2 regions of the Sporosarcina sp. P26b genome follow, and region 1 is predicted to be linked to the other one. Evidence: riboswitches for the same ligand, from Rfam matches in the RefSeq annotation. Region 1 holds a riboswitch; the other holds the start of a gene.
What was found. Region 1 has a riboswitch for cobalamin ahead of CSV69_RS12900 (ABC transporter substrate-binding protein). Riboswitches for the same ligand answer to the same signal wherever they lie in the genome.
Positions count from the first base shown of each region.

Region 2: it holds a riboswitch for cobalamin, as region 1 does, so the genes downstream of both, CSV69_RS07140 (DUF4430 domain-containing protein) here and CSV69_RS12900 (ABC transporter substrate-binding protein) in region 1, are expected to answer to the same signal.

Region 1 is NZ_PDYW01000018.1:9,380-15,448, forward strand. Features, by position in the region: gene CSV69_RS12885 (transglycosylase domain-containing protein) at 1-342, opposite strand, end outside; gene CSV69_RS12890 (YwiB family protein) at 501-917, shown strand; gene argS (arginine--tRNA ligase) at 914-2,581, shown strand; cobalamin riboswitch at 2,808-2,935, shown strand; gene CSV69_RS12900 (ABC transporter substrate-binding protein) at 3,078-4,064, shown strand; gene CSV69_RS12905 (FecCD family ABC transporter permease) at 4,057-5,049, shown strand; gene CSV69_RS12910 (adenosylcobinamide amidohydrolase) at 5,052-6,069, shown strand, end outside.
Region 2 is NZ_PDYW01000005.1:59,379-65,447, forward strand. Features, by position in the region: gene CSV69_RS07130 (glycine betaine uptake BCCT transporter) at 1-1,475, opposite strand, end outside; gene CSV69_RS17015 (hypothetical protein) at 1,838-2,014, shown strand; cobalamin riboswitch at 2,156-2,340, shown strand; gene CSV69_RS07140 (DUF4430 domain-containing protein) at 2,485-4,614, shown strand; gene CSV69_RS07145 (S-layer homology domain-containing protein) at 4,697-6,069, shown strand, end outside.

The sequences.
Region 1 (6,069 bases):
TAGAACTGCACCAGCAAGTCGTTTATAATCGAATCCATTATGTGAATAAAATTTCTTGTCTTCCGTTGCTACAAAAGCTTCCGTAAGAAAAGGAGATATATCGGACAGCTTCATCCAATAACGTCTATGTTGTGAAAAATGATCCCCGATCTGATGTCCACTATGATCGAGGAACAATGAAGCCTTTGGTACGCTCAGTGAAGGCGCACCAAGTACTTGAGCATATATTCGAAGGGCGATTAAGACAGTTACGATTGCAGCTATGGACGTGATCGACAGGGATAATGCAACCCTTTTCCACTTTCTGCGATTTGTTGATTTTATATAATCGGTACGTTTCATTGCTCATCACATCCCGTTCCATTCAGTGTCTTTTGACAGTATGGTACGGTTCTGGACGGATTAAACGGACTGTGAGAAAAGTTTAGATGCGTAACATTGAAACTGGTGTCGGAAGAAGTGTATAATGAGTGGATATATTTACTTAAGGCGGTGAACGAATGGAAGCGCTAAAAATGCAAGTTCAGCTCCGTTCCGTTATTCAACATCCAGATCAGCAAGCAGAAACGCATACGATGCAGGCAACTGGTGAAATCATTGAGAAAAAAGGACAGGCGTATTTATTATTTGAAGAACGAACTGAAGGTATGCCAGCAGTCCGGACGACCGTGAAATTACATGCTGAAGATGCCTTCATCATGCGCAAGGGCGGCGTACAGATGCGATTGCCTTTCAGACAGGATGACATACGCTTCGGTACATATGGCAATGGTCCTGCAGTTATGGATTTAGCCGTTCGTACGAATCAACTGGAGTGGGTACCTGGACGCTTTACGGTAGCGTACGACTTACATTCAGATGAAAGTTTATTAGGGAAATACCATTTGACAATAACCTACTCGGAGGTAACACAATGAATGCAGTAGAGCAGATTCAACATGAAATTAAAGAAGCATTGCACCAAGCCATTGAAAAAGCACAACTAGTAGAAGGTGCAGATATTCCAGAAATCAAACTGGAATCACCAAGAAGTAAAGAAAATGGAGACTATGCAGCGAACATTGCGATGCAGTTGACGAAACTAGCGAAAAAACCACCACGTGCAATTGCGGAAAGTATTCTAGAGAACTTGGATACGACGAACACCGCAATCGACTCTATCGAAATTGCTGGACCTGGTTTCCTCAATATCCGTTTGAAAACAGACAGTCTTGGAGATATCGTGAAATCTGTCCTTGACCAAGGAGCAGATTACGGACGTTCAGACAGCGGACAGCAACAGAAGATCCAAGTTGAATTTGTCTCAGCAAACCCAACAGGCGACTTGCACTTAGGGCACGCACGTGGGGCTTCACTAGGGGATTCATTGTGTAATATTCTCGATAAAGCAGGCTATGACGTAGCGCGCGAATACTATATCAATGATGCGGGTAATCAAATAAATAACTTAGCGTTATCTATTGACGTTCGGTATTTCGAAGCGCTTGGATTAGAAAAAGAAATGCCAGAAGACGGCTATCGCGGTGCAGATATCATCACAATCGCAAAAGGCCTGGTTGAACAATATGGCGACAAGTACGTCCATGTGTCAGAAGAAGAGCGACTTGCATTTTTCCGTGAGCACGGCTTGAATATCGAATTGGACAAACTGAAAAAAGACTTGGCAGATTTCCGCGTTCATTTCGACCACTGGTTCTCGGAAACGTCACTATATAACAACGGCAAGATCGAAGTTGCGCTTACTAAACTTCGTGAAAATGGCCATGTCTATGAAGAAGACGGTGCAACTTGGTTCCGCTCGACTACATTTGGTGACGACAAAGACCGTGTACTGATCAAACAAGACGGTTCATTCACATACTTAACTCCGGACATCGCTTATCACCAAGATAAACTGAGTCGCGGATTTGATAAACTCATCAACATCTGGGGAGCAGACCACCATGGCTATATTCCGCGTATGAAAGCAGCGATTCAAGCACTTGGCTATGACCGCGATACGCTAGAAGTAGAAGTGGCACAAATGGTTCAGCTCTATAAAGACGGAGAAAAGTTCAAGATGAGCAAGCGCACAGGAAAAGCGGTCACACTACGTGAACTCGTAGAAGAAGTCGGCCTAGACGCTGTACGTTATTTCTTCGCGATGCGCTCAGGTGATGCACAAATGGACTTCGACTTGGACTTGGCTGTTTCCAAATCCAATGAAAACCCTGTGTACTACGCACAATATGCGCACGCGCGTATTTGTTCGATCTTGCGTCAGGCGAAAGAGCAAAACGTCGTGGCGTCGACAGAGAACGTCACGCTATTGCAAGATGAAAAAGAATTAGAGTTGTTGAAGAAGCTTGGAGATTTCCCAAAACTCATTAGCGACTCGGCTCGCATGCGTGCACCGCACCGTGTGACGACGTATATCCAAGAGCTAGCAGCAAGCTTCCATAGTTTCTATAATGCGAACAAAGTGTTGGATCCTGAGAACAAGGAGCTTTCCGAAGCACGCTTGGCTTTGATTACGGCAACGAAAACGACGATTGCGAATGCGTTGAAATTGGTAGGCGTCGAAGCACCTGAAAGAATGTAATATGTTGAAAGTGGCCAAGCGGGTTTACTGCTTGGCTTTTTTGTTTTCGCTTTTTGAGGAGGAAGGGGAGAGCAACGTTTCGCTGCGTTCCAGGCGGACGCGTTCGGGGGGCTCATCGCGGCCCCTCAGGAAAGCGTCCCCCTGCTGGAGCCTCACTCCCATACCCCATCCAATCTCCGCCTAACCCCTGTACAACCAACACTATTATCGCTATAATAAGTCATAATTACATATCTTTCGAAAAGGTTCTCTAATTAACGAGATGAAAAGCGAAATCGGTTCAAATCCGATGCGGTCCCGCCACTGTACGTGCTATGCACAAGCCAGGTCACCTGCCTTTTTAAGAAAATGAAGTTCCGCAGCAACCTACGAGGATAGGTACAGTGGAAGAAATCACACCCTGATTTCATCCCACCTCATCCTTCGACCTATCGAAGGGTTTTTTTAATGTCTGCGGATCGCGTAATGAAACACACATATCAAAGGAGGAACACACATGAAGAAGTTTTGGCAACTTTTGCTGATGGCGATGCTTGCGGTACTTGTACTTGCAGCATGCGGCAACGACAGCAAAAAAGAAGAAACACCGGCAGATGAAAATCCAGCTGGCGAAGAAACGAAAACAGATACACAATCAACGGATACAACAAGTTATCCATATACGCTGACAGATGCAGCGGGCGAAGAAATTACATTGGAACAAGCACCTGAAACTGTAATTTCATTAATTCCAAGCAACACAGAAATTTTATTTGGTATCGATGCAGGAGATAAAGTAATCGCTGTAACAGAAAACGATGACTTTCCTGAAGAAGTAGCAGAACTTGATACAGTAGGGAACTTCACGGTCAATGTGGAAAAAGTGATTTCATTGCAGCCAGAAGCAGTATTTGCACACGAAATGATGATGGGTTCAAGTGAAGAAGGTTTGAACCAAATTCGTGACGCTGGCATTCCAGTGATCGTCGTTCCGAATGCGGGTACATTTGACGAGACGTATGCATCGATTGAAATGATTGGTGAAGTGATGGACAAAAATGCAGAAGCTAATCAAATCGTCGAAGATATGAAAACAAAAATTGCAGATATCGAAAAGAAAGCAGCGGATATTACAGACAAGAAGCGCGTGTTTGTTGAAAACTCCGATGCACCTGAGATCTATACACCAGGAAAAGGGACGTTCCCACAGCAATTCTTGGATATGATTCACGCTGAAAACATCGTGACAGAAGAAGGTTGGATTATGATCAGCCCTGAAACGATTGTAGATGAAAATCCGGATGTTATTTTGGCTATGTATAGCTACGTTCCAAACGTTGTAGAAAATATTAAAACGCGTGACGGGTTTGATGCGGTGACTGCGATCAAAGAAGATCAAGTCATTCAACTGGATGAAGATATCACAAGCCGTACAGGTCCACGTTTAGCTGATGGATTAGAATTATTTGCGAAAGCAATCTATCCTGAGGTATTCGGTGAATAAAACCGCTCTCGCCTATGTCGTGTCGATTGCCACATTGCTTGTGGCAATCTGGCTCGGCGTATCGATCGGTACAGTGAAAATACCAATAGAGACGCTATGGAATCATTCAGATGCGACTGCAAGTAATATATTGTGGAAGATCCGGATGCCGCGTGTATTACTGGCAGGAATTGTCGGTGCATCACTTGCTATTTCAGGAGCCGCTTTCCAAGGGCTACTGAAAAATCCATTAGCTGATCCTTACACCCTCGGAGTGTCATCCGGTGCCTCTGTCGGCGCCGTGATCACACTCTTTTTTGGTATTTCGCTACCGGTACTTGGCGCATTCACCTTACCCGTATTTAGTATGATCGGTGCCGCAGTGACGATGTTTCTAGTAATCGGTTTCGCGCGTCTGGTTGACCGTTCAATGAAAATGGAAACGATTATATTAACAGGAATCATATTTGGTTCATTCCTTGGCTCGGTACTGTCGCTGATGATTGCATTAACGCAAGAAGAACTCCGCCAAATTGTAGGTTGGTTGCTTGGTAGCGTATCGATGCGTGGATGGAAATATATTACGATGGTTCTGCCATTTTTCATCATCGGATCGTTCATGTTGTGGCTGAATCGTCGCGAATTGAATGCTTTACTATTTGGTGAAGAACGTGCGCATCACCTTGGAGTCAATGTAAAACAACGTAAGTTAATGATTCTGCTTGGTGGTTCGGTGTTGACGGGTTCTGCCGTGGCGGTGTCGGGAACAATTGGTTTCGTCGGCTTAGTTGTACCGCATATGACACGGATGCTTTGGGGTTCCGATCATCGACACGTTCTACCGTTATCTTTATTCAATGGGGCCTCGTTACTCATCATTTGTGATCTTGTGGCACGAACGATTATTTCGCCGGCTGAATTACCGGTCGGTGTCATTACGGCATTCATTGGCGCTCCGGTGTTTGCTTATATCTTTTATAAACAGCGTAGAAAAGGAGCGATGTGACCATGTTGCAAGTGGAAAATTTATCGGGAGGCTACGGCAAGGAACCGATTGTGCGAAATGTGTCGTTCCACGTGGAAAAAGGAGAAGTTCTTGGGATTCTAGGTCCGAATGGTAGTGGTAAATCTACGTTATTGAAGATTATTTCGGGAATTTTGCCGAAACAAAGCGGCAAGGTAATGATAGCTGGAAAGCCTTCTGGCGCGTATACACAAAAGCAATTTGCCCAACAAGTAGCGGTCCTTCCACAACTCCATGCCCATGCGTTTTCACATACAGTGAAAGACACCGTGGCACTTGGCCGTTATCCATACCAGTCCGGAATTTTCTCGAGTTGGTCGGAGCTGGACGAGCAAGCTGTACAGGAAGCGATGCACCATACAGGCGTCACACGATATGAAAATACTCCAATTGAATTATTATCAGGGGGCGAGCAACAGCGCGTATTCGTTGCCCAAGCACTCGCTCAGCAAGCGCCTATTTTATTATTGGATGAACCAACGAACCATCTTGATATCGCGCACCAGCAACAATTGCTCGATACAATCCGCAATCAAGCAAGACAGAAGGGGATCACGGTCATCTCGGTCTTTCACGACATTAACTTGGCTGCTCTCTATTGTGATCGCTTGTTGTTGTTGAAGAACGGGGAAGTCGCATCGATCGGCGTGCCGCAAGATGTCGTACTCGAACAAGAAATTCATGAAGTGTACAATGCACGCGTTAAAACACAGCCACACCCCGAAATGCCGAAGCCTCAAATGACGCTATTGCCGAACTTGCAAGAAAAGGTGGAGCTGTTTTGTGTAAAGAAAGCAGACGTTTCGATTCAGCGAGATCACGTATTATTGCAATCAAGCCAGCCGCTAAAGACGATTTCCTCTGCAGTACATAATGCAGGCCTTGGCTGGTACCGGACGTTTGTCAATCGAGGTGTACGTGCGGATTATATGATCGATGATGTACAGCGCGAGAACACCGAATACTTGCGCGCGCTAGGTTATCATCTAACAGACACGGTCG
Region 2 (6,069 bases), on a different contig from region 1:
CGTTTTCGTTCATCCTTCAATGATTTGAACAGGGAAGTAACCATCATAATCAGTATAATGGAGAATGGCAAAGCGGCAATAATAATGACGTTTTGCAATGCGTCCAATCCACCCACATAAAGTAGGATAATTGCGATGGAAGATTGAATGACACCCCATACAATTTTTAAATTATTAGGCGGAGTCAATGAACCGTACGACGACTGCATGCCGAGTACAAATGTAGCCGAATCCGCTGAAGTAATGAAGAATGATGTAATCAGCAAGATGGCAATGATGGAAATCACAAATGACCAAGGTAGTCCACTGAACATCTCAAAGATTGTCAGTTCAGTTGCGCTTGAAGCCAGGTCGATAATGCCTGCTTTTTGTGTTTCGATCGCTGTAGTACCGAATGCTGCGAACCAAACCATACTCAATACTGTAGGTACAACCAGTACGCCTATCATGAACTCGCGAATCGTTCTGCCTTTTGAAACGCGTGCAATGAACATACCGACAAATGGTGACCAAGCTATCCACCAAGACCAGTAGAAAAGCGTCCAGTCATTGAGCCATGAACGATTTTCAGGCGTCAGTGGTGCTGTACGGAAACTCATTCGAATCAGATGTTCCAAGTAACCTCCGATAGAATCAGTGAACATGTTGAAGATTAATAATGTTGGGCCGAGCGCGATAATGAAGATTAACAAAGCTAATGCCAATATCATATTGGTATTGGATAAAATTCTTATTCCTTTTCCAAGTCCACTCCATGCGGAAATCATGAATAATACCGTCACTATTGCGATGATGACGAACTGTGACCAGAATCCAATTGGGATATTGAATAAGTAATTGAGTCCGGCGTTAATCTGAACCGCACCGAATCCAAGTGATGTAGCTACACCAAAAACAGTAGCGAATATCGCGAATACGTCAATAACCGTCCCTAGTTTTCCGTCCACACGATCACCAAAGATTGGACGAAGTGTTGCGGAGATTAAGCCGGGTTGCCCTTTACGGAACTGGAAGTACGCTAATGCTAAAGCCGTCATACCGTAAACGGACCACGCATGGAATCCCCAGTGGAAAAATGTTTCGCGCATTGCTTCTTTATAAGCGGCTTTCGTTTCAGGAGCTGTTGTAGCAGGGTCTACTGCATAATGCGATAGTGGTTCTGCTGCCCCATAGAATACAAGACCGATCCCCATACCTGCTGAAAATAACATAGCAAGCCATGAAAATAATGAAAATTGTGGTCTATCCGTGTCTTTCCCCAATCGGATTCTACCGATCGGACTGAATATTAAATATACTGAAACGAAGAACAACATGGAAACAGTCAGTAAATAGTACCAACCAAATGAATCTGAAATAAAGTTCTTTATAGTAGATGTGATTTCTTCGAAGTGCACGGGCGCAATCACGCCGTACCCGACTGCCAATACGACAGCCACTAACGTAATATAGAATGATATCGATACTTTTTTCATATGTCCTCCTTATATTTCATGTAGTCCCACGTTGGAGCTGAATAATTGCATCGTCTTCGTAAAATTACAGACATACACTTAATACTACCCACATTCGTAGCGTGTAAACGTTAAAATTTTTACATGTCCTTTACGGTCTTATTACTACAATGATTCATAGTAAGAAAAATTTTTCTCACGCACAGATGCGGGATTCGACTATATACTGGATTATTTTTACGGAACTTCGTGTCGGATGCATTGTGACAGTGTACAACACTTGGTGAAGAATTTCCACGTATAGCAGTGTGTAGTGTTCGTGTAACGTAGAAAGTACAGCCGTGTTATACTAAAGAAACAAAAGATATGAGGAGGAGACTACCATGCAATATTCACAACCTAAAATGCTTCAGCTTGTAAAACATAGTCCCGAGTTGAACAGACGTTTGAAAGAAATCATGAAAGAACACGAACTTGAAAAAAGCTTTGCTTTAAAAGCACTCTATCACGCAGAAGTGAAAGACGGCGGAGTGTACCAGCGAGATTATCAGGAACTGTAAGCTTTTACTCGATGATATGGCTTGAAATAAAATAAACAGTATTCAAAAAAAGACCAATGAAAGAAATCTTTCATTGGTCTTTTATACTATTCTTTTAAAATAACAAAAAGTAGCAAGCAAGCTTGTGATATACTATTGTAAAATTGAATAGAATATTTTGGTTCTTTACATTACTGTAAAGATGAAAAAGGAAACAGGTGAAATTCCTGTACGGTCCGGCCACTGTAAATGGGAAGTATCTTCAGAATACCACTGGTGAAAAACTGGGAAGGTTGAAGATATGATGATCCATAAGTCAGGAGACTTGCCAAAATAACATGCGTTACGCCTCCCAGGAAGAGGTATGCATATTGTATTGGATGTAATAAGTTAGTAGCTGAAGTCCGTCTATACATAGTGCCCTTGTCTCTTTCTGGAGGCAAGGGCTTTTTTGTGTTCAATTTACCAAACTAGGACGAGGGGGAATTGATTTGTTTAAGCGTTATGTATCCATCATGGCAAGTGTTTTACTAGCAGTAACGATGCTGTTACCTGGAAGTAGTTCAGTTGCTTTAGCTAATACGGAGGTTCAGCAGACTAACACGAGCATGCAAGCTGCTACTTATACGATAGATATAGAAGTAGAAGGCTTGGCGGGTGTGATTTTAAAGGAACCGATTCAAATTACAGAGGGACAAAATGCAATAGATGCGCTGAAGAAAGCATTGGATAGTAAAAGCATAGACTACTCAATCACAGAAAGTGAATGGGGAGCTTATGTATCTTCTATTAATAATGAAGAAGCAGGTTCTTTAGGACATTGGGATGGCTGGATGTACTCGGTTAACGGTAAGGAACCAAATGTCGGTGCATCGGCTTACGTACTAGAGCAACAAGACAAATTACGCTTCTATTATGGACGTTACGCAAGTTTATCTACGTCTGGAAGTATCCAGACAGGCTCAGATTCATCAATTACGGTAAATTTAAAAGGCGATACGTTTACTGATCATGCAACGAATCCAACAAATTGGGTTAGCAATCAGTCGAATGTGGAAATCATTTCAATTACGAAAAAATCAAATCAACAAATAGTCATTCATTTCAAAGGAACATTGGATCAAGGATTCTTTCAAATTACTCCTATAGACAAGGTGACAGTAGGGGGAGGCGCGAATTCATTAACTGTTGAAGTTACTGAGGAATTAACACGAACTCAAGATGCAATTCAAAAAGCGGCAAAACAAATGATGCAAGGTCCAATCCAAAGTGAATGGGAAGCAATTGGATTAACAAAAGCAGGTTTTGATATTCACGCTGATTATGAAGAATCATTTTATAGCAACTTTGAGGATCAAATCTTAAAGAAAACAGGAAAAGGTCGTCTGAAAATAACGGATGTTGAAAGAATAGCAATGGCTGCCGTCGCCATTGGAAAAGATCCAAAGAATGTAAAGCAATTTGACTTAATCGAGAAGATTTACAACAGTGAAAACTGGACTTACCTAGACTCTGATAGCATGACGTATCAAGGTAATAATGGTCCAATCTTTGCACTCATTGCATTGGATACAAAAAACTATTCCGTACCAGAGAATGCCCGTTGGAATCGTGAAAAGATTGTTGCTGAGCTATTGAGAACACAATTAGTAGATGGATCATGGAGTCTTGCAAATGATCCTCCAGGAAAGACTAGCTATGACATTACTGCCATGGCGCTAATAGGATTGGCTCCTTATACGGATCAACCCGCTGTTAAAAATGCAGTGGAACAGGCAGTAAACTTTTTATCAAAGAACCAAGGTGCAACTGGCGGGTTTAATGAGGAGTTTGTAGGCGGTATTTCAAGTGAAGCTACTTCACAAATAATTATTGGATTAACAGCAAATAACATTAATCCTCAAAGTGAAATGTTCACTAAGAATGGTATCAACTTGATCGATCATCTTTTAAGCTTCCAAGCTGAGGATGGTGGTTTCAAACATACAATTGGTGAAAAGGGTTCAAATGGTATGGCAACTGAGCAGGCACTACAAGGTTTAGTTGCGTATGACTTATTTATAAAAGGTGAAGGACGTCTATATGACTTTTCGAAAGAGATTTCACAGACCAACCCTGAAATTGAACAAAATACGGCTATATTAAAAGGTCTATTGAATGGTAGTCTATTAAACATTCAGAAGAGTAAAGATAATATCTGGTCTCCTATAGCACTTGAAAATGCACAAGCCAAAGAAGGATACTTCATCGTTCAAGCTGGAGAAAATGGTACTAAAAAAGAAGTGAAAGTACCGAATGGAACGAAAAAAGTATTCTTAGTCGATAACGATCGTTCATATAAGGATTTTGATATTGCTGTAGTTACGCCGAACAAACCATGGACAATCACATTTAATGAAACGGTAAAGGATTCAGTAGATAACCTTTCAAAAATCTACGTTGAAGATATCCAAGGTAGTAAAGTTCCAGTAAATGTAACGGCGAATGGAAATAAAGTGACTGTTACACCACAATCGAACTATACAAGTGGACAACTTTATTCATTATTTATTGTTGAACCGGTATCGGATAAAGATACAACACTTAAACAAGCAACACGTAAACTATTCATCATCCAATAAGACACTTTTTAAAAGAAGAACATAGGAGGTATGCGTTATTTCTATCATCAAAAATTTCACGAAAATAACAGCAGCATTCGCATTGGCGAGTGCAGCTGTCCTCATGCCGATTGCTCCTTCATTTGCAGAGCAACCGACGCCGATCTATGAAAATCAATCTACACAGACATTACAGCACTCTATTACCATCTCTTCTACAGAGATACCGATGCCTCTTTCTACTGTGGAAGTCCATGAAGGTGACACAGTTCTAAGCGTATTAAAACGCAGCGTAAAGGCTAACGACATAAAAATGAAATATAGAGGCGGCGATGGCGAGACCGCTTATGTTGAATCAATTAATGAAGTAGCCGAATTTGACCGCGGACAAGGCAGCGGCTGGATGTACAGCGTCAACGGTACCTTCCCGAATCGTGGAGCCGGTGTCATTAAGCTTATCCCTGGCGATAAAGTGGAATGGAAATATACGACGGATTTAGGTAAGGATCTAAACGCGGATCTATTCCCGTTCCGTGAAGACTTGGAGCCTAAGATTTCAGTATCAGGAGTGACTTCCGGAACAACCGTTACGAAGTCTACTCTTTCTTTCCAAGTGAACGCAGCTAGTTATTTCGGCACAGCACTTCAGCCGACTGCTACTGTAAATGGTAAGCAAACAGTCGTGACGGGAAATACAGTAAACGCAGTATTGCAAAATGGTGAGAATACTATCGTTTTGAAGGCGACGGATGCGAAGAATGATTCGGTTACGAAAACAATGAAGGTTACGTACGCGCCAACTGCGAAACCTGAACCGAACCCTTCACCAAATCCAAACCCAGTACCTAACCCAAACCCACCAACGGAGCCACCGGTAGTGAAGCCAGAACCGGAAACACCGTCTGCTAAAGATTATGCTCAGCTTGTCACTTCAGCAATCGACAAGGCAAGTGCGCAGATGCTTTCTAGTTCGATCGAAAGTGAATGGCAGGCAATCGGACTTGTGAAAGCAGGTAAGAAAGTTCCGGCTTCTTATAATAAAGCGTTCTATGAAAACCTGAAGGATCAAGTGACAAGCCGATCTGGCAAAGGCCGCATGAAGATTACGGATGTAGAACGTTTAGCGATGGCAGCCGCAGCAATCGGTATTGATCCGATGAACGCAGACGGCAAAGGATTTAATTTAATCGATAAAATCTTAAATAGTGAAAAGCATTTGACAGGCGCAGATAGCCTGACGTATCAAGGGAATAACGGTATTATCTTCGCGTTAATTGCATTGGATGCTAGAAATTATCAAGTGCCAAGCCATTCAAAATGGACGCGTGAAAGTCTAGTTGCAGAACTATTGAAACATCAGAAAGACGATGGTTCATGGAGCCTGTCAACGAGTAAAGAAGGATCAACGAGCTATGATATTACGGCAATGGCGTTAATCGGAATTGCACCGTATACCGATCAGCCGAAAGTTCGTCA